Regions from separate parts of the Clostridium saccharobutylicum DSM 13864 genome, predicted to be linked through region 1. Evidence: riboswitches for the same ligand, from Rfam matches in the RefSeq annotation. Region 1 holds a riboswitch; each other region holds the start of a gene.
What was found. A riboswitch is a leader RNA that binds a small molecule or an ion and turns the genes downstream of it on or off. The one in region 1 is predicted to bind S-adenosylmethionine.
Positions count from the first base shown of each region.

Region 2: it holds a riboswitch for S-adenosylmethionine, as region 1 does, so the genes downstream of both, CLSA_RS19390 (methionine ABC transporter ATP-binding protein) here and metK (methionine adenosyltransferase) in region 1, are expected to answer to the same signal.
Region 3: it holds a riboswitch for S-adenosylmethionine, as region 1 does, so the genes downstream of both, CLSA_RS14745 (S-ribosylhomocysteine lyase) here and metK (methionine adenosyltransferase) in region 1, are expected to answer to the same signal.
Region 4: it holds a riboswitch for S-adenosylmethionine, as region 1 does, so the genes downstream of both, CLSA_RS01415 (trans-sulfuration enzyme family protein) here and metK (methionine adenosyltransferase) in region 1, are expected to answer to the same signal.

Region 1 is NC_022571.1:546,080-553,670, reverse strand. Features, by position in the region: gene CLSA_RS02615 (ComF family protein) at 1-460, opposite strand, end outside; gene CLSA_RS02610 (hypothetical protein) at 433-1,449, opposite strand; gene recD2 (SF1B family DNA helicase RecD2) at 1,468-3,696, opposite strand; gene metK (methionine adenosyltransferase) at 4,012-5,187, opposite strand; SAM riboswitch class I at 5,298-5,395, opposite strand; tRNA gene CLSA_RS02595 (tRNA-Tyr) at 5,635-5,719, opposite strand; tRNA gene CLSA_RS02590 (tRNA-Thr) at 5,780-5,854, opposite strand; tRNA gene CLSA_RS02585 (tRNA-Val) at 5,877-5,952, opposite strand; tRNA gene CLSA_RS02580 (tRNA-Tyr) at 5,962-6,046, opposite strand; tRNA gene CLSA_RS02575 (tRNA-Thr) at 6,107-6,181, opposite strand; tRNA gene CLSA_RS02570 (tRNA-Val) at 6,204-6,279, opposite strand; tRNA gene CLSA_RS02565 (tRNA-Tyr) at 6,289-6,373, opposite strand; gene CLSA_RS02560 (hypothetical protein) at 6,528-6,938, opposite strand; gene yyaC (spore protease YyaC) at 7,037-7,576, shown strand.
Region 2 is NC_022571.1:4,459,917-4,467,507, forward strand. Features, by position in the region: gene CLSA_RS19380 (MetQ/NlpA family ABC transporter substrate-binding protein) at 1-197, opposite strand, end outside; gene CLSA_RS19385 (methionine ABC transporter permease) at 341-979, opposite strand; gene CLSA_RS19390 (methionine ABC transporter ATP-binding protein) at 979-1,947, opposite strand; SAM riboswitch class I at 2,051-2,172, opposite strand; gene smpB (SsrA-binding protein SmpB) at 2,469-2,939, opposite strand; gene rnr (ribonuclease R) at 3,501-5,687, opposite strand; gene secG (preprotein translocase subunit SecG) at 6,167-6,400, opposite strand; gene eno (phosphopyruvate hydratase) at 6,645-7,591, opposite strand, start outside.
Region 3 is NC_022571.1:3,389,401-3,396,991, reverse strand. Features, by position in the region: gene CLSA_RS14755 (V-type ATP synthase subunit D) at 1-462, shown strand, start outside; gene CLSA_RS14750 (MraY family glycosyltransferase) at 644-1,597, shown strand; SAM riboswitch class I at 1,872-1,980, shown strand; gene CLSA_RS14745 (S-ribosylhomocysteine lyase) at 2,127-2,588, shown strand; gene CLSA_RS14740 (vitamin B12 dependent-methionine synthase activation domain-containing protein) at 2,618-3,301, shown strand; gene CLSA_RS14735 (homocysteine S-methyltransferase family protein) at 3,291-5,711, shown strand; gene CLSA_RS14730 (IS4 family transposase) at 5,980-7,248, opposite strand.
Region 4 is NC_022571.1:291,406-298,996, forward strand. Features, by position in the region: gene CLSA_RS01405 (ABC transporter ATP-binding protein) at 1-669, shown strand, start outside; gene CLSA_RS01410 (ABC transporter permease) at 660-1,931, shown strand; SAM riboswitch class I at 2,254-2,370, shown strand; gene CLSA_RS01415 (trans-sulfuration enzyme family protein) at 2,610-3,758, shown strand; gene CLSA_RS01420 (trans-sulfuration enzyme family protein) at 3,885-5,021, shown strand; gene CLSA_RS01425 (MarR family winged helix-turn-helix transcriptional regulator) at 5,378-5,863, opposite strand; gene CLSA_RS01430 (TolC family protein) at 6,598-7,591, shown strand, end outside.

The sequences.
Region 1 (7,591 bases):
GCGTCTTTTGCTCTTTTGTTTCTCTTTGCTTAATTAAAGTTTCTACGACTTCAATTGATAAATCTCTGGAAATTTTTTCAGCTATATATTCACATTGATTAAAACCTCTAGATTTCTTAGATTTCTTGGATAATGGTATATATGTTAATATGTATTTTTCATATTCAATATATTTAACTATATACTCCTCTAAAAGTTTTGATAAAATATCACCTGCCGTAAAATTACTTTTAAATTTAAACTGCAATATTAATTCTTTTAATACTCCACCATAATATCCATAACTAAGTATCTCTTCTTCTTCACAATACCTTATTATATTAATGCTCTTCTTACATGATGTACATATCCCAAAGCATTCACTTTCCTTGCATATTATACAATAATTCTCTATTGGATATATGACTTCTATTATTCCTTGTAATAGATTTACTATACTTCTCTTAAACGTTTTTCCCATACCTTTTTATTGAAATCTCTTGCCATATCTTTAGCCTTTTCCATATCATTTGAAATAAAATTTGATACTAATAAAACCTCTGGCAATTTTGCGTTTATCTTTCTCATTTGCCCACATATATATAGTATCTTTTTATAAGTATATCTTTCATGATCAGAAAACAGAACTACAGCATCATCAACATAGCAGTATTCAAGTAACTCCTCTATTTTATTTGTTATTACAAATATTGCCTTATCTTTATATTTTGATACTCTTTCGCATCTTTTTATTTCATCCTGCTTAGAAACCTTTATTACCCTAACATCTGAAAGCTTTAACTTATTTTGAAAATAATCATACACTATTTCAAGTTTCTCTTTATCTGGAACATATATACATACCTTATGATTATTATCTTTAAACCATTTTAAATAATCATAAAGGCTATATGGAATATCCTCATTCAAATCTATTCTAGTAGTTATTATCCTCGGTTCTAAAAAAGGTTGATTATAGTTATACGCTGCAAGTTCAAATTTTTCTCCAATTAATGCTACCTTTTCAATACTATATAATAGAACTCTTCCTCCTAACCTGGAGCATATATCTAAAAATTCTATTATAGCAACATTACTCAAGTTCGAAAAATAAGTTATATCATCAAAGATAACCAAATCATATTCACCTTTAATTTGAAATAAATTCTTATAATTAACAAAAGTCAATTTTGTTGCTGCATTTCCACTTTCAATATATGAATGAGTTATATTTGAATCAAATTCTTTTATTGAGCTTATCAACTCTCTATTTTCTCCTTTTTTGCCCCATACATATAATATATTTCCACCATTATTTGAAATTTGGCTTACTATATTAGAAAAAATGCATGATGTATTAAACGGAACTGTTATTATAGTTAAAAATCTTATATTCTTTTTATACCAATAATCAATTTTTTTTATAGCATACTTTAAATCTTCTAAGTTGACCTTGCATAAGCTTCCCATAATATATACTCCTTCCAACTATTCTCCGAACTCGTCTTTGGTTATTATGTCCCTGATTCTATATTTTAAAGCGGAATACCTCTCCATACTATTTGTATTATTAACCATATACATTAATGCTTTTTGATAACCAACAACAACAACTAACTGTTTTGCTCTTGTTATTCCTGTATAAAGTAAATTACGATTCATTAAAAATGGTGATCCCATAAATGCTGGAATTATTACAACTTTAAACTCACTCCCTTGACTCTTATGAATTGTTGTTGCATAAGCTAAATCTAATTCATCTAAAAAGTTAAAGTCATATATAACTTTTCTTTCATCATCAAATATGATTGTTAAGGTTTTTTTTTCTTCATCTATACTTTGAATAAATCCCAAATCTCCATTGAAAACTCCAACGCCTTCATTTTCGCCTTCCCCATTAACTCTAACCCATTTTAAAGAATAGTTATTTTTGGTTTGCATAACCTTATCCCCTTCTCTAAAATCCATATCTCGTGAAGTTTTTTCTTTTTTATCTTTTGACGCCGGATTAAATATTTCTTGAAGCCTCATGTTTAAATTATTAACTCCAAGAGTTCCTTTTCTCATTGGTGTTAAAACTTGCATGTCTCTTAATTTATCCCACGATTTATTAAATTTAGGAAGTCTTCTATTAAGCAAATCTATTATTGTATCCACAATTTTCTCTTGATTATCCACATTTATAAAGAAAAAATCTTTATCTTTCTGATTTAATAACGGCATATGTCCTTCATTAATTCTATGCGCATTTACCACAATTAAGCTCTCATTACCTTGTCTAAAAATTTCTTTTAATCTTACTACCTTTATATACTCACATTCTATAAGATCCTTTAATACATTTCCTGGTCCAACAGACGGCAATTGATCAACATCTCCAACAATTATTAATCTTGTACCTAAATTAATAGCTTTTAGTAAACTATGCATAAGCATTATATCAATCATTGATGCTTCATCAATTATAATCACATCACAATCCAGAGGTGATGATTCCCCCTTTTCAAAAACTGATTCATCATCTTCTGAAACTCCCATTTCTAAAAGTCTATGTATTGTTTTTGCCTCTCTCCCAGTAGATTCAGTCATTCTCTTAGCTGCTCTACCTGTTGGTGCTCCCAAAATCACCTTCATTCCGTTATTCTCATATATATGAATTATTGATTTAATAATTGTAGTTTTTCCTGTTCCAGGTCCTCCAGTAATTATTTCTATTCCATTACTAAATGCGCCTTTTATCGCCTCTATTTGAGATGGTGCAAACTGTATCTTTTGCTCCTTTTCAAAAACATCAATCTCAAAATCAATATCTGAGTTTATTGTTTGTGTCTCTTGTAATCCTAAAGTAATTATCTTGCTAGTTACTCCAAGTTCACAATAATAGTATTGAAGTAAAAATCCAACTTCAATATCATTTACTTTTTCAACAATTATTTTTTGTTCTGCTGCCATACTGTATATATTTTTTTCTATAAGCTCCTTAGATACTAATAAGTTTTTTTGACAGTCTTCTATTATATTTTCTTTTGGCATAAATATATTTCCAGCAGCACAAAACTGATTCATAACATATTTAATTCCACTCTGAATTCTAAATTCAGAATCGCTCGCAATTCCAATACTCATAGCAATTCTATCTGCAGTTTTAAAACCAATTCCCGAAATTTCATCACATAATACATATGGATTACTAGATACTATTTGCCTTGCATTAACTCCAAACTTTTTATATATTTTTACACATTGATTATTAGTTACACCATGTTTATGAAAATATAATATTACATCTTTTAAACCTTGTTGTTCGATATATGATTCATATATAATTTGAAATTTCTTTTCTCCTATACCTTCTATCTCCATAAGTCTTTCGATATGATTTTCCATTATATCTAATGTTTCTTCTCCGAACTTTGCTATTATCTTTTTAGCAGTAACAGGACCAATACCATGTATTATACCAGCACTTAAATATTTCTCTATTCCATCTAATGAATTTGGAAGAAGCTCTTCATAATCCTGAATATTAAATTGATTTCCAAACTGCTTATGTACTGTCCAATCTCCTGTTACTTTTACATTTTGACCTTCCTTAATAAGAGGAACAGTACCTACCGCATTAATCAGATTCTTTTCAGTTCTTATTTTACAAACTACATAACCAGTATCTTCACTTCTAAAAACAATGCTTTCAACAAAACCATTTAGGACTTCCATAGAATCTCTCCAAATCTTTTATATAATATATTAATTATTTTCTCGCAAATAATTAATTTCTAACCAAAATTATTTATTTTATATTTTTTTCAATTATATCATAAATTGAATATTCTACATTATTAAGTATAAGTTTCATTATTATAACTCATCCCATTCATTAAATAAACAGAATAAAGCGACCACTCTACTTTTAATAAAGAAAATGACTAACCAACAGTCTACTACACATTAAAAATGAGGTTAATTTAAAACAAATTAGTTTCAAATTAACCTCATTCTATTTAAAAAATATATAGATGTTCTAATTAACTCTTATAGATATTTTTTAATTTCTTCAACCTTATTTAATTGTTCCCATGGTAAATTAAGATCGTTTCTTCCAAAATGTCCATAAGCAGCTGTTTGTTTATAGATTGGTCTTCTTAATTCAAGATCTCTAATAATAGCACCTGGTCTTAAATCAAATACCTTTTCTACTATTTCAACTATATTATTTTCTGCTAATCTTCCTGTTCCAAAAGTATCAACTGTTATAGAAACTGGTTTAGCAACTCCTATTGCATAAGCTAATTGTATTTCTAGCTTATCAGCAACTCCTGCAGCAACTAAATTCTTAGCTACCCATCTTGCAGCATAAGCAGCTGATCTATCAACTTTAGTTGGATCCTTTCCTGAGAAAGCACCGCCACCGTGTCTACCATATCCACCATAAGTATCAACGATTATTTTTCTTCCTGTTAATCCTGAATCTCCTTGTGGACCTCCAACAACAAATCTTCCTGTTGGATTTATGAAATATCTAGTTTCATTATCTAATAATTCTGCTGGAACTACTGCTTTGATAACATATTCCTTAAGATCATTTTCAATTTGTTCTAATGATACCTTTTCATCATGTTGAGTTGAAATAACAATAGTATCAATTCTCTTTGGCTTATTGTCTTCATATTCAACAGTAACTTGAGTTTTACCATCAGGTCTTAAATAATCTAATGTATTGTTTTTTCTTACTTCTGTAAGTCTTCTTGATAACTTGTGAGCCATAGATATTGGAAGTGGCATAAATTCTTCTGTTTCATTTGTTGCAAAACCAAACATCATACCTTGGTCTCCTGCACCTACTGCTTCTACCGCATCCTTTTCACCTTTTCTAGATTCAAATGCTTCATCAACTCCCATAGCTATATCTGCTGATTGTTCATCTATAGATGTTAAAACTGAGCAAGTATCGCAATCGAATCCATATTTAGCTCTATCATATCCGATTTCTCTAACAGTCTCTCTTACTACCTTTGGGATATCAACATAACAATTTGTTGAGATTTCCCCCATAACCATAACCATACCTGTAGTAGTACATGTTTCACATGCAACTCTTGCAAGAGGATCTTGTGCTAAAATAGCATCTAAAATACCATCTGAAATTTGATCGCACATCTTATCTGGATGTCCTTCTGTAACTGATTCTGAAGTAAATAATCTTTTCATAACTTTCTCCCTTCATTGGAACTCTTTATCATTACCCTTATTACATCTAAACGTATTTAATTGAAATAAAAAAAACTCTTCGATAAGAAGAGTACAATTCAATAATCCTTTTCTTATCTCGTAGATATAATCTACAGGAATTGGCACCTTGTAAATACAGGTTGCCGGGTTTCATAGGGCCCTTTCCCTCCACCTCTCTTGATAAGAGTAACCTTAATTTAATTTTCATTCATATCATAACATATCATATTATACTAGTCAATATTATATTTATAATTAATGATACAAAGCGAATAGTGAATGATTAAAGATTAATTATTGATCATTTGTTATTCACTTTTCTCTATATAATACTCTCTTAGCTGTTGATATCACTCAACTTTAAAATCCAAAATTCTCATACTTTTCTAGACATAAAAAAAAGAATAAACACAGTTTATTCTTTTTTGGTGGAGGAAGATGGATTCGAACCATCGAAACGAAACGTAACAGATTTACAGTCTGCCCCCTTTGGCCACTCGGGAACTCCTCCATATTTTATTTTATATATTAAAATAGTTTTAATTATTTATCAAATATCTCAATATTTGATTGGAGCTGGCAATAGGAATCGAACCTACAACCTGCTGATTACAAGTCAGCTGCTCTACCGTTGAGCCATGCCAGCATATTTTATTAAAGTTTTATAATGGTGGGCACAACAGGGCTCGAACCTGTGACCCCCTGCTTGTAAGGCAGGTGCTCTCCCAGCTGAGCTATGCGCCCATTATAAATTGGTGGAGGAAGATGGATTCGAACCATCGAAACGAAACGTAACAGATTTACAGTCTGCCCCCTTTGGCCACTCGGGAATTCCTCCATATTTTGTTTTATATATTAAGATACTTTTAATCATTTATCAAATATCTTAATATTTGATTGGAGCTGGCAATAGGAATCGAACCTACAACCTGCTGATTACAAGTCAGCTGCTCTACCGTTGAGCCATGCCAGCATATTTTATTAAAGTTTTATAATGGTGGGCACAACAGGGCTCGAACCTGTGACCCCCTGCTTGTAAGGCAGGTGCTCTCCCAGCTGAGCTATGCGCCCATTATAAATTGGTGGAGGAAGATGGATTCGAACCATCGAAACGAAACGTAACAGATTTACAGTCTGCCCCCTTTGGCCACTCGGGAATTCCTCCATATTTTGTTTTTCTTTGTCGTTGTTTTTCAGAACCAATCGACAAGGATTAGTATATATTCAAAAGACTTTTATTTCAACTCCGCTATTCCTTAATATATCTAATTTATTTTGTATATTCTCTACTTTTCTTTAACATTCTTTCTTTTACACTACTAAACATAATTATTTTTTAACAACTGATCAACTGCATCCATATCAAGAAACTTAGATGATATTTCCTTTATTTTTTCATAATCCTCATTTGTAAGTCTCTTCTTTAAAAGCACAAAAATATTTTTTATTCCCTTTTGTTCATCTGAATCTTGAATATATTCTTTTATTTTTCCTAAATCAAAAGCAGATAATTTTCCCAATATTGATTCGAAATTCTTCTTATCTTCTATCTGTAACTGTTTTAATATATCATTCTTATCCACTTTATATATAGATTGTGTATAATTTACCGTTTCTTTACTAATCTCCTCTTTATTTGAGTTTTTTTCTTCTGGATACCAATAAAATATCAAATAAACATTTAACAGCAGTGCAACCATTAATACTATACATATAAAAACTTTTTTCATATTTCCCCTCCTTTAATAGTATTTATTTCCATTTAATATTTTTTTATACTATCCTCTCTTTAATCATCATATATATTTTATATAAGGAGGTATGTCCTTTGATAAAATCAGATATTAACAATGATTCTAATCTTTCCTCTTATAATTTAGCTCTAAAAATTAAAAATTATATTAGCCAAGATACTATAATTGTCTGTATCGGAACTGATAAATGTATTGGAGATTGTCTTGGTCCCTTGGTTGGTTCTCTATTAACTGAAAACTTTTTCCCTTTACCAGTATACGGAACTTTATCTTATCCGATTCATGCTTTAAATATAGATGAACGTCTGAATGAAATCTATTCCAAGCACCCTAATGCCTCTATAATTGGTGTTGACGCTTGCTTGGGCAATGAAGATGATATTGGAAAAATAAGAATAAGGGATTACGCAATACATCCAGGTAAAGGAGTTGGAAAGGAACTTCCTGAAGTTGGTATAGCATCAGTAATAGGAATTGTTGATTCTAGCGATAATTCTGAATTCTTTTTTTCAAGGAGCATCAGACTTTCTTTTATTATGAATATGGCTAAAACAATAACTAGATTATTAATAGAGGCTTATAATTTAAATCTTGGAGAATTTCCAATGATTTAACGTTCTAATTTAAAA
Region 2 (7,591 bases), 1.2 Mb from region 1:
ACTTCTACTGTATATCCTTCTTTTTCAAGTAATGGTTTAGCTATATCTACTATTTCCCTGTGTGGTTTTGGTGTTACCCCGATTTTTATTACCTTATCTTCTTTAGATGCTGTATTTGTAGATGTTCCTCCACATCCTACTAATCCTAATGCGACTACACCCGCTAAAGCTATTGATAAAATTGATTTCTTTTTCATATTTATTACCCCCATTTTAAGCTTATGCTTTAATAATTTGATATCTAATTATTAAGATTTTTTATAATATATTTGCAACTATAAAATATATAAAAGTTTTTATATATTTTATAGAAAATAACTTCTTAATTATATATTGTGAATTATTTTGATAATTTATTATAAAAATAATTTCCTAAAAGTTGTAGAACTTGTACTACTACAATTAGAATAATACATGTTACTATCATTACGTCTGTTTGGAATCTTTGATATCCATATCTTATTGCTACATCTCCAAGACCTCCGCCTCCAATAGCACCTGCCATTGCAGAATATCCAACAATACTTATTATTGTAAGAGTTATTCCTGACATTATCGAAGGAATTGCTTCCTTAAGCATAACTTTAAATATAATTTGAGTATTTGAAGCCCCAAAAGACTTTGCCGCTTCTATTACACCTTTATCTACTTCTCTTAAAGATGATTCTATAACTCTTGCAACAAAAGGTGCTGCTGCAACTGTAAGTGGAACCATTGCTGCCACTGTCCCTATTGATTTACCTGCAATTATTTTTGTTAAAGGTACAATTATTACCATTAATATAACAAATGGAAAACTTCTTAATGTATTAACAATAAAATCTAAAATATTATAAATAATTTTATTAGGTTTTAAGCCATCATTTGCAGTAACTGTTAATAAAATTGCAGGTATAAAACCTAAAATTACAGAAAATGTAGTTGATACAAAAACCATTTCTAATGTTTCTATTAACGCTTTTCCTATTATTTCGTTCATTACTTAAGCACCTCCCACAAAATTTCTTTACCTTCAAGGTACTTTAGAACCTTATCTTTATCATTTTCGCTTATATTTATTACAAGCCCCCCTAATACTTCACTTCTAAATTTTTCAAGTTTACCCCAAACTATTGAAAAATCTATTTCTAGCTCTCTCGCCATTTTAGTTATAAGTGCATTCTCTGAAGAATTACTTGGGAAAAATAACTTAATATTAACTCCGCTCTCTGGCAATATTTCTTCTTCATCTTCTTCACCTAGGAATTTCTTTAATGAAGTTCCCGGCTTTAAAAATAAATCTTCTGCTCTTCCTTCTGCCTTTATTTCTCCACCATCTAATAATGCAACTCTTTGACACACCTCTTTTATAACTTCCATTTGGTGAGTAACCATTATTATTGTTATCCCTAGCTCTTTATTAATTTTAGAAAGTAAAGCTAAAATATCCTTTGTAATCTTAGGATCTAACGCTGATGTTGCCTCATCACAAAGTAATATCTTTGGATCCAATGCTAATGCTCTTGCTATCGCCACTCTTTGCTTTTGTCCACCACTAAGTTGCGATGGTTTGCTTAGTTTTTTATCCTCTAAGCCAACTAATTTAAGTAAATCTAATACCTTAGTCTCAATTATTTTCTTATCATATCCCCACACTTCAAGAGGAAGTGCAACATTATCAAATACATTTTTTCTTTGTAAAAGATTGAAGTTTTGAAAAATCATCCCTAAATCTTTTCTAAATTCTCTAAGTTCTGAACCACTTAACGAACAGACCTCTTTCCCCATTACATTAATAGATCCACCATCATAAGTTTCAAGTCCATTTATACATCTAAGCAATGTGGATTTACCTGCCCCACTATGTCCTATTATTCCATAAATTTCACCTTGCTTAATGCTCATTGATACATCTTTTATAACTTGTGTTTTCCCAAAACTTTTAACTACGTTTTTTATTTCTACCAAAACACATTCCTCCCTAATTGTCCTTACTTAGTTTCCGGATAACTAAAAAACAAAAGCGCTAGAGAATAAACCTCTAGCGCGCAATACACTACACAAATTTACCCTCTCATCTACCAGCTAAAAAAAAGCTGCAGGAATTAGCACCGTATAATATATTGGTAAATGAACCACTATTTCGGTTGCTGGGCTTCACAGGGCCAGTCCCTCCGCCACTCTTGATAAGATATCAGACTATTTAATTAGTTTCTGACATGATTATATAAATATTCTTTTATTTTGTCAACAGTTAAATAATAATTATTATTAACTGCTTAATCCAAAGTATTATCATCGGATTAATTTTATTATATATGCTTGTTTAATATATTGCAAGAACTTTTTAATTTTTATTTTAAATGCACAACAAATTTCTACACCAAATAAAATAAAAAATAAAAAGCCTCCTAAAAACAAATTTTAAGCAACTTAAGCACAATCACAAATAACAAGTCCATCTACTAAGATTAATTTTTTCATATGCCTTAATATCTATTTCTTTCTTTTATAGCTCTGTCAATATCTCTCTTTTGTGCTTTTTCAAGCATTGCATCTCTCTTATCATAATTTTTCTTACCTTTGCATACTCCAAGTGCAACCTTAACCTTACCTTCTTTTAAATAAAGTGATAAAGGTACTAAAGTATATCCATCTTGGCATACTAAAGCATCTAATCTTCTTATTTGATCTTTATGCAATAATAATTTTCTTTCTCTTACTGGATCTACATTAAATATATTTCCTTGCTCATAAGGACTTATATGCATGTTCTTTATAAATATTTCTCCATTGTATATATCAGCATAACAATCTTTAAGGTTTACTCTTCCTTTTCTTATAGATTTAACCTCTGTTCCAACTAAAACCAATCCAGCTTCCATTGCTTCCTCAACAAAGTAATCATGTCTAGCCTTTCTATTTTCAGCTAATGAATTTTCATTTTTCTTTCTTACCACTTTAATCACCTACTATGGCTATATTTCTTTAGAGACATTGAAAAAATAAAAAGTTACTCTTCTAATTCTTTATAATTTCAACTTTTTACTTTCCTTCATATGCCTTACTTAAGATTATATTATACGCATTCCTACAAATCAACTTTAGAAACATATAGAAATATACATATATCTATATGTTCTAATTAATAAAATCCATAAATAATAAATTTTGCTATTTACTTCTTTTGCTGAGACCGAGAATTTATGAATAAAATTTTTTATAACTTATATATATTTATATTTTTAATTTTCAAGTAAAATTAAGTTACTGTTACTTATTTTGATACAAATTATTTTTCAAAACTTACATATTAAAAATAGAATCTAATTGTTTATTTTAATAATGCTAAATATAAAATAATAGTTAACTTTAATTTCAAAATAATATTCTGAAGAATGATTAAATAAATATTCTTCAGAATATCTCTATTAATTATAAAATATCTTATATATTCTATAATTATTTAAATTCTATAACTTGCCCTCTCTAAGCTTTTTTCTATCGTATCTTAGTCTCCTTCATTTAATTTGAATTTGACTATCATCTTTATCAGCTATTTCATCTTCTCTCTTAGGTTCTTCTGTAATTCTAAAGAAAATCTCTCTATTAGCTATATCTACATCCACACATTCAACTTTAACCTTATCTCCTAATTTATATACCTTTTTAGTTCTTTCTCCAGTTAGTGAAAGATGTGATTCATTAAATACATAATAATCATCATTTAAATCATTAACATGAACTAACCCTTCAATTGTACTTGGTAATTCAACGAATATTCCAAAGCTTGTAACTGAAGATATAATTCCTTCAAATTCTTCTCCAATTCTATCTTGCATATACTCTGCTTTCTTTAAATCATCAACTTCTCTTTCAGCATCTTGTGCCTTTCTTTCCATTTCTGATGACTGCTTAGCTGCATATCCAACTATATTTTTCAACCTATTGTATCTCTTTTCATCTATTTGTGCATGCAAATATTCCTTTATTATTCTATGAATTTGTAAATCTGGATATCTTCTTATTGGAGAAGTAAAATGACAATAATATTGAGCTGCTAAGCCAAAATGTCCTATACATGCTGGTGCATATTTAGCTTGCATCATTGAACGTAATAATAAGGTACTTACAACAGTTTCTTCATTTTGTCCTTTAACTTTCTCTAAAATTTCTTGGAAACTCTTAGGATGTATTTCTTCTGTCCAACTAATATTGTATCCTAAATTATATACAAATTCCTTAAACTTTGTTAGTTTTTCTTCATCAGGGCTTTCATGGATTCTATATACAAACGGTATTTTAGTTTTAAACATATGCTCAGCTACTGTTTCATTAGCTGCTAACATAAACTCTTCAATCATTCTATTAGCAATTTCACGTTCATAAGGTTTAATCTCAATTGGTTTACCTAATTCATTTAATATTATTTTAGCTTCTGCGATTTCAAAATCAATGGCTCCTCTTCTAGTTCTCTTCTCTCTTAAAATATTACAAAGCTCTTCCATTAACTTAAAATCATCATAAAGATAATCATATTTTTTTATTAACTCTTCATCATGATCTTTTAAAATCTTTGTAACATCTGTATATGTCATTCTTTCATTAGTTTTAATAATAGATTCAACTATTTCATGATCTACAACCATTCCCTTATTGTTTATTTCCATAAAACAAGTTAATGTTAGTCTGTCTACTCTAGGATTTAACGAACATATACCATTTGATAATTTTCTAGGTAGCATTGGAACAACTCTATCAATTAAATAAACCGAAGTTGCTCTTTTTAATGCTTCCCTATCCAATGGATTATTCTCTCTAACATAATTAGTTACATCCGCAATATGAACTCCTAGTCTAAAGTTCCCATTTGGTAACTTTTCAATAGATACAGCATCATCTAAATCCTTAGCATCTTCACCATCTATTGTTACCATTCTTAAATCTCTTAAATCTCTTCTGCTTAGATACTCTTGTTCATCAATTTCCTCGGAAATATTTTCAGCAAAATTTAATACTTTAGTAGGAAATTCTTCAGGCAATCCAAGCTTTTTAATGATCATTAAAATATCTATTCCTCTATCGCCTTTTCTACCTAAAATTTCTGTAACAACACCTTCTGGTTTTCTTTTTCCATCTGGCCATTTTGTTATTTTAACTATAACTACGTCCCCATCTTTAGCATTGTTTCTGTCTTTCTTTGATATAAATATATCTTGCGTCATTCTAGTATCTTCTGAAATTACAAAGCCAAAGTTTTTTGAATCTTCATATACTCCAACAATTTTACTTGTATTTCTTTCAAGGATTTCAACTACTATACCTTCCCTTTTCTTAGTCTTTGTATCTTCCCTTGTTACTTTTACTGAGATTTTATCACCATTAAAAGCTCCATTTATACAATTACTAGGAATAAAGACATCCTTCTGTCCTTCTTCTTCAGGAATTAAAAATCCAAAACCTTTTGCATGAGATTGTAGAGTTCCAATAACTAATCCTTCTTCCTGATGCTCTTCACCTTCTGCTATCATATATCTATTAGTTTTTGTTCTTCTTATTATTCCTTCATGCTCCATCATTTTCAAAGTTTTCTTAAATGCATTATATTCATTTTTCTTTATATCAAATATGGCAACTAATTCTTCAATATCCATTGGGGTATATGCAGTTTCTCTCATAAAACTTGCTAATGTTTGCTTTATTCCCATAACTATTCCTCCACTATACAATTTTCTATATATTATTCCTTTGTATCTATATACTACCATAATAACATAGTCTAATATAAACTTACTATATTATATTTTATACTTATATATTATATTTAGATAACATAGAATATAATTTTTATTTAGCCTTATTATATATTATTAACTTAATCATTTAATTTATTTCAATATATAATAAAAAATAAATATTATAATATCCATATTACCCTTTATAACAAACATACTATAGGTATTCAAGTTAAATCTTAAACTTATATGATTATTACCCCAAATAGAAGTCATGCATTTATTTCGGTTACTGAAAATGTTGAAATATATTTAAAAACAAAAAGTAAGTGGATTCTATAGCAACTGAGCAAAAAAATCCGCTTACTTTGGACAAAGTATCACATAAGTCTAAAACTTACTTATTTATATACAAACAAAAAAGCTACTTACATTTTAAGTAGCTTAAACTATTACTTTAATATATTTAACACAATTGTATTTATCGCAAAAAGAGCCATAAATATGTATGTTAATCTTACAAGAATTACTTCCTTAGTTCTAGACTTATTTTTTGCAAAAAATGTATCTGTTGTAGCTCCTTGTATTAAACCACTTAACGCATCAGCTTTACTTGGTTGCATATAAACAGTCACAATAGTGAATATTCCTAATATTACTTCTAGGACTAAAAATATATTTTTCATAGGTAACACCTCCTATAATTATGTATAATACATATGTTAAATCATATCATAATTATTCTATTATTACAACTTTTCTCAATTACAAATTTACAGCTAGATTATTTAAGTTATATTATTTAGACTTATTTTCAGCTTGCACAAGTTAAAATTTTTTACAAAAATAAGAGTACTCTAGAAAAAACTCTAAAATACCCTTGTTTATTTCAGATAGATTCACAAAATAACAATTTCATGTCATTAATAACTATTTCTTAATATTGAAGAAAGCCTTCTTACCTCTATACTCTGCTACCTCATCTAATTCTTCTTCAATTCTTAACAATTGATTATATTTTGCAACTCTTTCAGATCTTGCTGGTGCACCTGTTTTAATTTGTCCTGCATTAACAGCAACAACTAAGTCAGCTATAGTAGTATCTTCTGTTTCACCACTTCTGTGAGATACAACAGCTGTATATCCTGCTCTATTAGCCATTTCTATAGCATTTAATGTTTCTGTTAATGTACCAATTTGGTTTAACTTAATAAGGATTGAATTACCTACTCCAAGTTCAATACCCTTTTCAAGTCTTTCAGTATTAGTAACAAACAAATCATCACCAACTAATTGAACTTTCTTTCCTAATCTTTCAGTAATTAACTTCCATCCGTCCCAATCCTCTTCTGCCATACCGTCTTCAATGGAAATAATAGGATACTTATTAACCCAATCTTCAAAGAAATCAACCATCTCTTTTGAGCTTAATGTTCTGCCCTCATGTTCTAATACATATTTACCATCCTTATAATATTCTGATGAAGCAGCATCAATTGCAATAAAGATTTCTTCTCCTGGTTTATATCCAGCTTTTTCTATTGCTTCTATTATAACATCAAGTGCCTCTGCATTTGATGTTAAATTTGGAGCAAATCCACCCTCATCACCAATGCCAGTTGCATATCCTTTGTCGTTTAAAATCTTCTTTAATGTATGATAAACTTCAGCGCACATTCTTAAAGCTTCGCTGAATGTAGGAGCTCCAGCTGGCATAATCATAAATTCTTGTAAATCTACAGAGTTATCAGCATGTGAACCTCCGTTTAAAATATTCATCATAGGAACTGGTAATACTTTTGCATTTACTCCACCTATGTATCTGTACAATGGCATTGCTAAAGCATTTGCAGCAGCATTTGCAACAGCTAATGAAA
Region 3 (7,591 bases), 2.3 Mb from region 1:
ATCTCACTTAATGATTTTGTTATGGCAAGAGCTGTCATGAGTTCAGAATTTTTAGAAGAAGCCATAGCTTATCCTAAGGAACATATTTCAGTTGAAGTTAGTGAAAAGAACATAATGAGTGTATCTGTACCAGTAATGAACTTCAAGAGACAACTAAAAGAAGATGAAGGTAGTATATATCCATACGGTTTTGTAAGTACCTCCTCAGAACTTGATGATGCTTTAGCTAAACTTTATGATGTTTTGCCAAGTTTGCTTAAGCTTACTGAAATAGAGAAATCATGTCAGCTAATGGCTAGTGAAATTGAAAGCACTAGAAGAAGAGTTAATGCTCTTGAATATAGGACGATTCCAGATCTTGAAGAGACTATAAAATATATTAGGATGAGACTTGATGAAAATGAAAGAGCGGCTACAACTAGATTAATGAAGGTTAAAAATATGATAGAGCAAAGAGGATAATAGAAAACTATTTATTTTCACGTGTCTAAACTTAATAATTTTGTAATTGATATAGAATATCTTTAATAGTATAATCAAATAGGTAGTAAAAACCAAATTTGAGATTAGATATTATGACAAGACTTTCGGCATATTCAAAAATATTATTTATTTTCATGTGCCTAACTAAGGAGTAGATAAGATGGATTATATATTAGAAATGGTAGTTGCAGCATTAATTGCACTAATTACCATGCCATTTCTTATGAAACTAGCTAATAAATTAGAATTTACAGATAAACCAAACAAAAGAAAACAACATAGAGCACCAACACCATTATGTGGAGGAATAGCATTATATTTAGGTTTTTTTATTTCGTATTTTATATTTATACATAATGATATGGAGCAAAAGATTGTTGTGTTTATAGCAGCAACGCTAATATTATTAATAGGACTAGTTGATGATTATTATAAAACAAAGGGAAAAGAATTTCCTATATCTCCCAGACTGATAATTCAATTATTATCAGCGATATTAGTATTTAAATCAGGTATTAGATTTGTTGGATTCACTAATCCATTTACTAGTGAGTTTATTACACTAAGTCTAACAATACAGTTTATACTAACAATAACTTGGATATTTGGGGTAACAACGGTAATCAATTGGTCTGATGGAATGGATGGATTAGCTGGAGGAATATCATTTATTTCAGCAATGACGTTTTTTGCGGCAGCATTAATATTAAACCAAGATCCTCCATCTGCTGATGTATCTATGATATTAGCGGGAACAACTTTAGGATTTCTTTATTATAATAAATTACCAGCACGAGTATTCATGGGAGATTCAGGAGCTAATTTCTTGGGATTTATTTTGAGTATTACTGCATTGGGTGGTGCATTTAAACAAGCGACTGTATTGAGTTTGTTTATTCCAATATTAGCTTTAGCTGTACCTATATTTGATAATTTATTTGTTATATTAAAAAGATTTTTAGAAGGAAAACCTGTATATCAAGCAGATAGAAGTCAAATACATTTTAGACTTGAGGAAAAAGGTTTTTCAAAAAAACAAGTTGTTATATGTATAATGTTACTAAGCTTAATGTTTAGTGCGATTTCAATAATACTGCTATTAATAAAAAGATAAAATTGCTTAAGATTATATCTTGATTATACATAGTTTATTACAAACAATTTAATATATACCAAGGTACTAATTTAATATATACAAGTGTACTGATTTATATAATTTATTATTAAATTTAAATAAATATATTGTAAATTTAATTTTTAAATAAAATTAAATTGTTGTTACTTAGTCTAATATAAATGACTTTTGAACATATATATTATAATTTTATTAACATTTCAGAATAAACTTTACAAAGTTAAATTAGTAAGATATAATTAATTAAATATTAAACTTATCAAGAGTGGTGGAGGGACTGGCCCGAAGAAACCCAGCAACCAATATATTTTATAAATATATGTGGTGCTAAATCCTGCAGTGTAAAGACTGATAGATAAGGTATTTTGAGCTTTTAGCCTAAAGGAATACCTTTAGGCTTTTTTTATTCTTTAGAAAATTAATAATTCAATTTTCTAAGAAAAAGTGTGCTCAATAATTATATTGTTATAAAAAATATATTATTTAAAATATGGAGGAATGAAATATTATGGAAAATAAGAATGTAGAAAGTTTTGAATTAGATCATAACAAGGTTAAGGCACCATATGTAAGAAGATGCTGTGTACTTGATGGAACTCATGGGGATAAGGTAACTAAATTTGATTTAAGATTTTTACAACCTAATGTTGAAGCATTTGGAACAGCAGCTATGCATGGCTTAGAACATCTATTAGCTCATGAATTAAGAAATCATTTAGAGGGAGTAATTGATTTATCACCTATGGGATGTAGAACAGGATATTATCTTTCTGTTTGGGGAGAAAGAGAAGCTAGTGAAATTAAAGAAGCATTGGAAACTTCATTAAAAATAATATTAGATGCCAAAGAAATGCCAGCAGCAAATCCAACTCAATGTGGAAATTACAGAGATTTATCTTTATTTGGTGCTAAAGAATATGCAAAGAAAGCTTTAGAAAAAGGATTTTCATTAAATATTTATGGAGAATAGCAATAAGCGATAAAGTAGGTGATAATAATATGAATGCTTTCGAAATTGATATTAATAAAGAGGAAGTGCTTCGTTATCTAGGACATAAAGGTCAAGTTATTGATGATAACATTATGAATATTATTGACGAATGTAGAGAAGAAATAAAAAGAGTAATTACACCTAGGGAAATTCATCAATATAACGATATAAAAATAATTGATGAAGGTGTTGAAATTCTTACTACAAATTTAGTTTTATATGGTAATGATATTAAAAATCACCTGAAAGATTCTAAAAAGTGTGTTTTAATGGCAGTGACGCTGGGAAATGATATTGAAAAGAGAACACGATTATATGAAAAGACTAATTTGACAAAGGCACTTATATTGGATGCATGTGCAACTACTGCAGTAGAAGAAATCTGTGACATAGTAGAGAATTCTGTAAAAGAAAAAGCAGAAATCCAAGGTAAAGATATAACATTTAGATATAGTCCAGGATATGGGGATTTACCTTTAGAAGTGCAAAATAATTTTTTAAGAGCGTTGGATGCTCAAAAGAAAATTGGACTTACAGTATCAGAAAATAATTTATTATTTCCCAGAAAATCTGTAACAGCAATAATAGGAATCATTGATAAAGGTACTGAAAAGAAGAAAAAAAGCTGTAAAGAATGCAGTAACTATGAAAATTGCAGCTTTAGGAGAGAGGGAGAAACTTGTGGGGCTTAAAGATTATATAAAAGATAATATACTAATATTCGATGGAGCAATGGGGAGCATGCTTCAAAAGAAAGGATTGAAGTTAGGTGAAAATCCAGAACTTTTGAACATAACGAAACCATCAATAATAGAAGAAATTCATAAAGAATATATTGCAAGTGGTGCAAATGTAATAACAACTAATACATTTGGAGCTAATGAACTGAAATTAAAATTATGCAATTTAGAGGTTGAGGTAGCTGTTGATCAAGCTATAAGAATTGCGAAAAAGGCAAGGGAAAATAGTGACACATATATTGCATTAGACATTGGACCTATAGGAGAATTGCTTGAACCTATGGGAACATTAAGTTTTGATAGAGCATATGAGATATTTAAACGTCAGATTGTTCAAGGTGTGAAATCAGGTGCAGATTTAATATTGTTTGAAACTATGACTGATTTATATGAACTTAAAGCAGCCATACTTGCAGCAAAGGAAAATTCCGATTTGCCAGTATTTTGTACAATGACTTTTGAGGAAAATATGAGGACATTTACTGGTTGTTCACCTGAAGCTATGGTACTTGTTCTTGAAGGCTTGGGCGTGGATGCACTTGGAGTTAATTGTTCACTTGGACCAAAGCAATTGGAACCTATTGTTAAAGAAATTTGTGGTTTATCTAATATACCAGTAATGGTTCAACCTAATGCTGGACTTCCAACACTGTCTATAGGAAATGAAACAAAGTATGATGTGACAAAAGAAGAATTTGCGGAAACATTATGTGGTTTCATTGACTTAGGTGTTAGAGTGATTGGAGGATGTTGTGGAACTACACCAGATTATATAAAAGAACTGTGTTCTAGAGTAAAAAACAAAAATCTTCAACCTATAAAACAGCATAATTATTCTGCAATTTGTACACCTTCAAATGTAGTGAAAATTGACGGTGTAAGAATTGTAGGAGAAAGAATTAACCCAACAGGAAAAAAATTATTTAAAGAAGCATTAAAAAATGAAGATTTAGATTATATTCTAAAACAAGCTGTTTCACAAGTAGAAGATGGAGCACACATTTTAGATGTAAATGTTGGTTTACCTGAAATTGATGAGCCTAAAATGATGCATAAAGTTATTAGAGAAATACAAGGAATAATGGATACACCACTTCAAATAGATTCATCAGATCCTAAAGCAATAGAAGCAGGTCTTAGGTATTATAATGGAAAACCTATATTAAATTCAGTAAATGGAGAAGATAAGGTATTAGATAGCATACTGCCACTGGTGAAAAAGTATGGAGCTAGTGTAGTTGGGTTAACTTTAGATGCAAGAGGGATTCCGCCTAAAGCAGAAGAAAGATTTAAAATAGCTGAGAAAATATTAAATAGAGCGATAGAGTATGGTATAAAAAAAGAAGATGTATTTATTGATTGTTTAGTACTTACTGTATCAGCTCAACAAGAAGAAGTTCAAGAAACACTAAAAGCTGTAAGAATGGTAAAAGAAAAATTAGGTCTTAAAACTTTACTTGGAGTTTCGAATATATCTTTTGGACTTCCAAATAGAGAATTTATAAATGAAACATTTTTATCACTAGCATTAGCTAATGGTTTGGATTTACCTATAATGAATCCTAATGCAAGTGGCACGATGAGAGTTATTGATTCTTATAATGTTTTATATAATCATGATAGAAATTCAGAAATATATATAAAAAAATATGCTAATGTTCAAGTGAATACAGATGTTAATATTAAAGATGTAAGCACAAATTCTAAAAAAGAAACAGAAAATGTAAATAGTACTGGGTTGCAGCAGGATTTAAAATATATAGTCGTTAAAGGTTTAAAGGAAGAAGCAAAACAAGCAACAGTAGAACTTTTAAAAGAATATAAAGAACTTGAAATAGTTAATAAGTTTTTAATTCCCGCGTTAGATATAGTAGGAGAAAAATATGAAAAAGGAGAACTTTTTCTACCTCAATTAATACAAGCAGCTGAAACAGTAAAAAATGCATTTAATGTTTTAAAAGCTCAAATAGTTAAAAATGATTCTCAAACTATTTCAAAAGGTAAAATAATAGTTGCAACAGTAAAAGGTGACATTCATGATATAGGAAAAAATATAGTAAAAGTTATATTGGAGAACTATGGTTATGAAGTCATAGATTTAGGAAAAGATGTACCAATTGAGACTGTTGTTGAGGAAACAAAAAAACATAATGTATCTTTAGTTGGGCTAAGCGCACTTATGACAACAACGCTTAGAAGTATGGAAGAAACCATAAAGGCTTTGAGGAAAGATGGTTATTCTGGAAAAATATTTGTCGGTGGAGCAGTTGTTACTGCAGATACAGCAGATAGAATAGGTGCAGATTTTTATGCAAAAGATGCAAAAGAATCTGTAGAAATTGCAAAAAAGATTTTAGGCTAATAAAATTTAAGATGTAATCAACCGAAAGAAGCTATATTCTTTTTCTCGGTTGCTATATAATTGGGCTGTGGATTTCTATCATTATAAGTTGTCACCATTATGCATGCTCCCAAGGCAAGCGCTCACTCAATGTCGTCAACTTAGTAAAATAGTAATGAAAAAATTACTACAAATTTCGAATAGCGTATGCTATATTTCTTAAAAAATGGTATAATTAATAAACCTACTGGCAAAAGTAGAATTTTGGAAATATTTAGTTTTTACAAACTTATATGCAAGATTTCCTTTGAGAATGATGCTTTTTCCTTGGGTGCTTGTTTTTTCGCTCACAATTACGGTTTGGACGTATTTGTGAGCGTATTTTTTTAGCTTTTTCTAATATATGTTCTAATATTCTTTTTCCTGAAATAGGCTTTACCATCATAACTATTATCTTCTTCAAAACGTCACATAATATAAAATTTCTATTTGCTTGATATTCTGATTTTAAATTTTTATCTTTATTTTTATTTGCTATTGCAGCGTCGGCATCTTTCTTTATAAGTGCTGCAACCATAGATATATAAATAGATGCATAAAAATCTTGTTCAATTGCAATTGGCTTAGTTCCAGAAAATTCTTCTATTTCAATACTACTTTTAAGTTCTTTATATTTGCATTCAACTCCCCATCTAAGAAAATACAATTCTTTAAATTGATTAGGAGTAATAATTTCATCAAATATATTAGTTACTAATATTTCTGTGGTGTCAGCAGAAAGTTTTATTTTTATAACTCTTACTTTTTTCAATTCTCCTTTTGATTTATATTCAAAAATACAATCTTCAGAAGAAATAGATTGTATTATCTTAAATGAAGATGATATTCTCATTAAGAAAAATAAATTTCTATCGTTTAAATAATCAAACATATCATAAGAAGGATAGCCCCTATCAAAAATTACAATGCTATTATTGAGTAATTTTTCATTATTAAGTGTATTTATATGTTGTTTGGCCATTTCTCTTTCACTAGTTCTAAATTTAGTTACAGACGCATCAATTATTATATCATTTAATACATCATATAAGGCTGACGCCGACGCAATAGCAGTTTGTACTTTATTTTGATTTTTACTTAATCCAAAATATTCACCACATTCAATTGTATCAAGAACTTGCAAAGAGGTTCCATCGACAGCAAGAACATTAAATCCATTCCACTTTTTTAAATTGTTTGTTGAGCTATAAAAAGAATCAACAAATAATCTGCATAATTCTTTAAATGCTTCAGGGGAAATATTTTGTCTTGCTTTAGAAAATGCTTGTTTTGATATACAAGGAAAATCTAAATATGTATGCTCTTCAATGAAATTACTTATTTCTGTAGCCATAGATTTTCGTAATGCGGAGCAAATAAAATGTACTGCATTAGAAAAAGATAATTTTCTTTTTCTTGAAAATGAATTACCTAAGCTATACGCTTCTTTAAACTCATTGGAAATAATTAATTTATTTGTTTTCTTTAAAATTTGGGATAATAATTTAATATTTTTCATAAAATCAAACCTCGCTATAAATTTAATATCTATAATGAGGCTTCATTTTTTCTAATTATTGTCAAGTGTTTTTTTATTAATTTTATATATTTCTTTAAGTTGACGACATTGAGCGCTCACTGAGAAAGTTCGAAGAACGAAATGTAAAATTTCGATTCTCACTTTTGTGACAAGCGAAAATGGAACAACTTATAATGAAGAAATACCTACAGCCCAATTATAAATGCAACACTCCGAAAAAGAATATAGCTTCTTTCTAGTATTAAATATATTTCGAAGTTTGTTTATCTATAGGAGGATGTTATTAAACAAAATTTTACAATCGGCAAATCGTTATAAAACA
Region 4 (7,591 bases), 250 kb from region 1:
AATATACTTAAGAATATAGATATAACAGTAAAAAAAGGTGAATTTGTATCAATAGTTGGAACATCTGGTTCTGGTAAAAGTACTTTGATGAATATAATAGGAGCTCTGGATAGACCAACTTCTGGAACATATATTTTAGGTGGTACAGATGTTAATGAACAAACAGATAATGGATTGTCAGAAGTAAGAAATAAGAAAATAGGTTTTGTATTTCAAACATATAATTTAATACCAAGAAGTTCAGCTTTGAAGAATGTTGAATTGCCAATGCTGTACTATGGAATGAATAGACATGAGAGAAAGGAACGGGCAGAGCAACTTTTAGAACTAGTTGGAATGAAAGATAGAATGAAACACCAGCCAAATGAATTGTCAGGAGGACAGAAGCAAAGGGTAGCAATTGCCAGGGCGCTTGCCAATGATCCAAGTATAATACTTGCAGATGAACCAACTGGAGCACTTGATTCAGTAACAGGGAGGCTTGTTATGGATTTATTTCATAAGGTACATGAAGTAGAAGGCAAGACCATAGTTCTTATAACTCATAACTATGAACTTGCAGAAGAAACAGAGAGAATTATAACATTAAAGGATGGAAAGATAGTAGCAGAAGAGTATAATGATAAGTATATAAGAAGATTTCCAAATGGTGAAAAGATATGTTTATAAAGGAGAATATATTACTTGCAATAGCAGGTTTAAAATCAAGTAAAATGCGTGCGCTATTGACAATGCTTGGAATTATAATAGGAATATCATCTGTCATAGCAATTTTTTCCATTGGAAATGCAATTACTTCTACAGTTTCAAGCGAATTGGATAAATTAGGTGGCAATAATATGTCTGTTCGGATAAAAGAAAAAAGTGAAGACAATGATCAAGGAGAAAGCAGATCAAGTAAATCACTAGAAGATAGAGATCTTATTTCTTTGGATCAAATAAATTCAATTCAGCAAACATTTTCGGATAGAATTAGCAGTATAAGTATAGAGACAGATTCGGGAAATGGAAAAGTAAAGGATGGATATTTATATAATAATATAGCTGTTACAGGAGTAAATGACGGATATAAGGATGTTAATGGTGTCAAATTAATTAATGGAAGATTTATTTCTGACAAGGATATTAAAGGAATGAAAAAAGTTGCTGTAGTTTCGGATAAACTTGTTAATAATATGTTTAAGGGTAAGAATAATCCTTTAGGTAAAGAAATTAAAGTTTATATAGAAGGTAACATCGAAACATATGTTGTTATAGGGGTATATGAATATGAGCCCCCTTCTTTTCTTGAAGGGGGAGGAACTGCTACAAAAGAAAAAGATATACAAACTAATTTATATATTCCTATAACGACAGCAAAAGCAGGAGAAGAATATAAAAATTATTATAGTTTCATGATTAAGCCTAATACGAATACTGATTCAGAAAAGCTTATGAAAGATATGAAAAAATATACAGATAAATTATATAAGGATAATAAAAATTGGACATTAGAAGTTAGGAACTTTAAAAATCAAGCACAATCATTTACAACGATACTTAATTCAATATCATTGGGTGTATCTGTAATTGCAGCTATAGCTTTACTTGTAGGTGGAATAGGTGTAATGAACATAATGCTTGTATCTGTTACAGAAAGAACAAGAGAAATAGGAACAAGAAAAGCTCTTGGGGCTAAGAGTATTCATATAAAAATGCAGTTTATAACGGAATCAGTTATAATATGTACAATTGGTGGAATTATAGGAATGATACTTGGAATTGGAATGGCGGCAATTACATGTAAATGCTTAAAGTTACCAGTATCTGTATCTGCTCCGATAATTTTAATAAGCTTTACATTCTCAATGGCAATTGGAGTATTCTTTGGGTATTACCCTGCTAAAAAAGCAGCCAGCCTTGATCCAATTGAAGCATTAAGATATGAATAATAAGGCACATTCAAATAAATATGGAGAGATAATTAATTTAAATGAAGTTAATATTTCTTATTAATCTAAGGCACAATCAAAAATAATAGATCAGTATGCTTCCATATTTTACGTCATGCTTCATCAGTAAATTTAGCTAATAGAGCCACTATGAGCTGAATTCATCTCCTTGTCTGACAATAAATATGCACCGTATCTTTGGTCTATTATTTTTTTGCTTATAATTAATTACATAGAAAGTCGATAAATTTACTAAAAAATGTTGACATAAAGGTTTTATCAAGTATAATTAATAGTGACAATTAAATATTTAGATAAGTTAATCTTATTAAGAGTGGTGGAGGGACCGGCCCTATGAAGCCCAGCAACCTGAAAAAATCTTCATTTAAATTTTTTCGTTGGTGCTAATTCCTGCAGGAGAAATCCTGAGAAATGAGAGGAAAATTAAGTTTCATTAAAACTTATTATTATGACTATTTTGTCACTTCTTATTTCGAGAAGTGACTTTTTTATTTGCAAAATTAATATAATTTTTAAAGTTACAATTAATTTTGAGTGTTTGAATTTTATCTTTGGAACTATAAAACTAAATATAAAATAAGGCACATTCAAATAATAAAAAACAATTTAGGTACATATCTAAAATTAAAGAATCAAGTAAATAGAGGGGGCATAAAAATGACAATAAAAAAATCGTTTGAAACAATTGCAGTTAATGGAGTATCAGGTGGAGATAGAAGAACAGGGGCAATAAGTTTTCCTATATATCAATCTGCTACATTTAGACATAATGGATTAAATAATAGTACAGGGTATGATTATTCAAGAGCTCAAAATCCAACAAGAGAAGAAACTGAAAAGACATTAGCAAGTTTAGAAGGTGGAAATGAGGCGATAGGTTTTTCAACAGGAGTAGCAGCAATTACAGCCTGTATAAACTTATTTAAGGCTGGTGATCATGTTATTTTATCAGATGATTTATATGGTGGAACTTATAGATTATTTAGTGAAACTTATAAGGAATTTGGATTAGAAGCTACATTTGTAGATACAACCGATACAACAAGTATAGTAGAAGCTATAAATGAGAATACAAAGGCAATGTTTATAGAAACTCCTTCAAATCCAATGATGAAAGTAACTGATATAAAAGCAGTAGCTCAAATAGCTAAAGAGCATGATTTATTATTAGTTGTAGATAATACTTTCTTAACACCATATTATCAAAGGCCATTAGAACTTGGAGCTGACATAGTAATTCATAGTGGAACTAAATTTTTAGGTGGCCATCATGATTTATTAGCAGGATTTATAGTTGCAAATGATAATAATATAATAGAAAGATTGAGAAGAATTCATATGTCAACAGGAGCGACATTATCTCCATTTGATTCATGGCTAGTTTTAAGAGGAATTAAGACGTTACACATAAGATTAGACAGAGCACAAGAGAATACTTTGAAGGTAGCAAAATTTTTAGATAACAATCCTAAAATTGAAAAAGTATATTATGTAGGATTAGAAAATTTTGATGGATATGAATTGAATAAGAAGCAAGCAACTGGATTTGGAGCAACATTATCGTTTAGAGTTAAAGATAAATCATTAATAGAAAAAATACTTAATAATGTAAAAGTAATAAGATTTGCAGAAAGTTTAGGTGGAGTTGAAACATTAATAACATATCCAATTACTCAAACACATTCAGAAATTCCAGAAGAAATTAAGAAAAGATTAGGTGTTGATGAATATTTACTTAGATTATCAGTTGGTATAGAAAACGTAGATGATTTGATAAATGATTTGGATAATGCAATAGGAAAATAAATTTTATGTTTTAATAAGGGACAATCAAAAAAATAATAAATTAGTATACTAGCATATTTGTTTTATTATTTTCTTTCAGGTGATTAATAAGCAAAATAAAATAAAAATAAGAATGGGGCGTTAAATATGAATTTTGGAACTAAATTAATACATGCAAGCGGAGATATAGATCCAGCAACAGGATCTGTAAGTACTCCAATATATCAAACATCAACTTTTCATCAATTTGATATAGATAACTTTGGAAAATATGACTATTCAAGATCTGGAAATCCAACTAGAGATGTATTGGAAAAGTTAATTGCAGAGCTTGAAGGCGGAGAAAGAGGTTTTGCATTTGCATCAGGAATGGCAGCAATTGCATCAGTATTATCGATATTTTCAGCTGGAGATCACATTATAATTTGTGGTGATGTTTATGGTGGAACATATAGAGCAGCAACAAAATTATTTTCAAGATTTAATATTGATTTTACTTTTGTAGATGCATCAAATATTGAAGAGATAAGAAGCGCTTTTAAGGAAAATACAAGAGGACTTTATTTGGAAACACCTTCAAATCCATTATTAAAAGTTACGGATTTAAGAGCTGCTAGTAGAATTGCTAATGAGCATAATGCAATAACAATAGTAGATAACACTTTTATGTCTCCATACCTTCAAAGACCATTAGAACTTGGAGCAGATATAGTAGTTCATAGTGCAACTAAATTTTTAGGTGGGCATAGTGATGTATTAGCAGGACTTGTTGTTACTAAAACTAAAGAACTTAGTGATAGGGTTTATCAAGTGCAAAATACATTTGGTGCTGTTCTTGGACCACAAGATTCATGGCTTTTAATTAGAGGAATTAAAACTTTAAAAGTTAGACTTGATGCACTTCAAAAAAGTGCACAAAAATTAGCAGAGTGGCTTGAAGGAAGAGATGAAGTAGAAAAAGTTTATTATCTTGGACTTGAGTCAATGGAAGGAAGAGAGTTACACTTAGAGCAAGCATATGGTGCAGGTGCAGTTTTATCATTTAAATTTAAAGATATAGAAAGAACAACAATATTTTTAAACAATGTAAAAAATGTAGCTGTAGCAGTAAGCTTAGGTAGTGTTGAAACTATAGTTTCATATCCAGCTAAAATGAGCCATGCAGCAATTCCAAAGGAAGAAAGAGAACAACTTGGAATTACAGATACATTAATAAGAGTGTCTGTAGGATTAGAAGATATAGATGACTTGTTAGGTTCATTCCAAGAAGCAATAGAAAAATAGATAAAGCTTTGGATTTAGATTTATGTGGTGACTAACCGAAATGAGAAATATTTTTGTTACGTAGGACTATGAAAATGTCGCTGAAAGGTTCTAAATAGATGGTTGCATTCACTTTAGCATGTTCCCACTGTTCAGTGTGACAGGCTAAAGTGGAACAACCATCTATTTAGAACCTTAAGCAGATCATTTTCAAGGCCTACTACACAAAAATATTTCTCATTTCTAGTAGATATATTAACCACAAATAAGTCTAATTCTTAAATTGGATATTCATACATGTTCCTTAAGCAAGTTAATGACATGCAAGAATGGAACAACTTCTGCCGAAGAAATCCTACAGTCATTTTCACAATCACCTATTTAAGCTTTTTAAGTACAGTTATAACATTTGATAAAGAGTTATCTAATGTAGAAACTTCGTTATCAGAAAGAGATGATATTTTTTCAGCTAACGAATATGAGAATGCTTTACGAAAAGCATTTAATAAATCATAAGCTTTTTCAGTTAGTTCAACTCTAAGAATTCTTCTGTCGTTAGAATCAGGGTATCTATTAACTAATCCACAATTAATTAAATTATCTATAATTGGAGTCATATTAGATTTTGATATTCCTAAACTATATGCTATTTGAGAAATGGGAGATGAATTATAGTTTAGAAGGTAAAAAACAACTCTAGCATGTGAAGGTGGAATTGAAAGGTCTGAAAAGTGCTCTTTTTCATTATCAAATGTTAATTGAAAAATTTTTGCTATGTCCTGCACATTAGTTATACTATTTTGAATAATACATAAAAAGTCTACCATTGAATCTGCGACTTTGAATAAATTATCTTTATCCATATTGAAACAATCCTTCCTAAGAGAATATATGAGTAAATTATAAACTATTAATAAGGCATAATCAAAAAAATAACCAATTCATCTGCTAAGCCTATTTTTATCATAGGAAGCTCGACTCGCATGCGCTTGTTGAGTAAGCGATTCATACCAAATCATAGATTTGGGTTCATTGCTCATGTCAGCATATTCACCTAATATCCCACTGGAAGATCAATATGTTTTCTTACCTGATGAAAAATAATCATGACATTTTGGAATTGTTATTTTCTTTCATATGCCTAATTTGAAAACAACATAAAAGGTTATTGACTTATAATAGTTATAAAAATATAATCAATATTATGAAATAGTATCCTATGATATTAATAATTTGGGAAATTAATTCTTACATATTGAATATATTTCAAAATATAATTTAGAATTAAGTTTCATTTAAGGAAAATAAAATATATTTTGATTATTATTAATATTAATTAGTTGAAATTGTTGTTGGAAATATATTGGGGTATTATAATTTAATTAATATTTTAGATAATTTACAACAATTTAGTTTATAATTAGTTAATATATATATGATAAACTTTAGTTTAGAGTTATGTGTGTAAATTATTAAAAAGTCAAATATTAAATAACATTACATTATATAAAGTTTAATTAAATAAAGTAGTTTATAGATTTTAAATAGATTATATATTTTCATAAGTAAGTCAAAATTTACGAAGAGGTGAAATAAAATGAGAAAGAACATAAATAAGATAATAGCAATAGCTATTGGAATAAGTGTAATGAGTGCAAATTCTCTACCAGTATTTGCAAGTGAAACAGGACAAGCTACAGCATCAGTAAGCACAAGCTCACAAAGTGTACAAAAGAATATACTTACTGTACAACAAGCTGTAGATGCAGCAATAGCAAATAGTGATAAGTTAAAATTAAAGACTAAGGAAATACAAAAATATAGAGATGAAATTAAAGTTCAAAGAAAAATTAATGATGCAAAAAAGGATGTTGCTGGGGACCTTGATCATGATGCAAAGAAAGTTATAGACTTTCCTTATGATAAGCTTAATATAACAGCAGATCAAACAGAACAAGAACAAAATTTTATGAAAGATCAAATTAAAAATGATATTACAAGTCAATATAATGACATTGTTTCAACTGAAGTAGCAATAGATAAAGCAAAAAAGAACATAGAAATACAAACTACTAAATTGAATAATTTAAAATTAAAGAATCAATTGGGGTTAACAATAGATACAGATGTAACATCAACACAACTTCAAATTCAGACTTTGAAAGATACTGTAACAGCTAAGGAAAATACTTTAAAAGACAAAAAAGATTATTTTCAAGTATTAACAAATTTGAATTTAGATAATTATACTTTTGATCATAGTTTAGATTATAAGACATTTAGAATAGATGGAACTATTGATAAATATGTTTCAGATAAATTAGATGAATATTTTAAATACAATGAAAAGATGTTTAATCTTGCTAAAGATAATGTTGGAAATGTAAAATCTGCTAGTGATTATGATGCAGATGTTGATGATCAAATACATGATTTCAAAGAACCTAATAAAAGTAGCTATTCAGATATAACAACAACAGCTGCTGTTAAAATTAAAAATGCTGATGGAACTACTACTAGTGGAGAAGTCATTAATAATATTTCCGCAGAATCTCAGTGGAAAAGTGCAGAGAGTACTTATGAGTCTGATT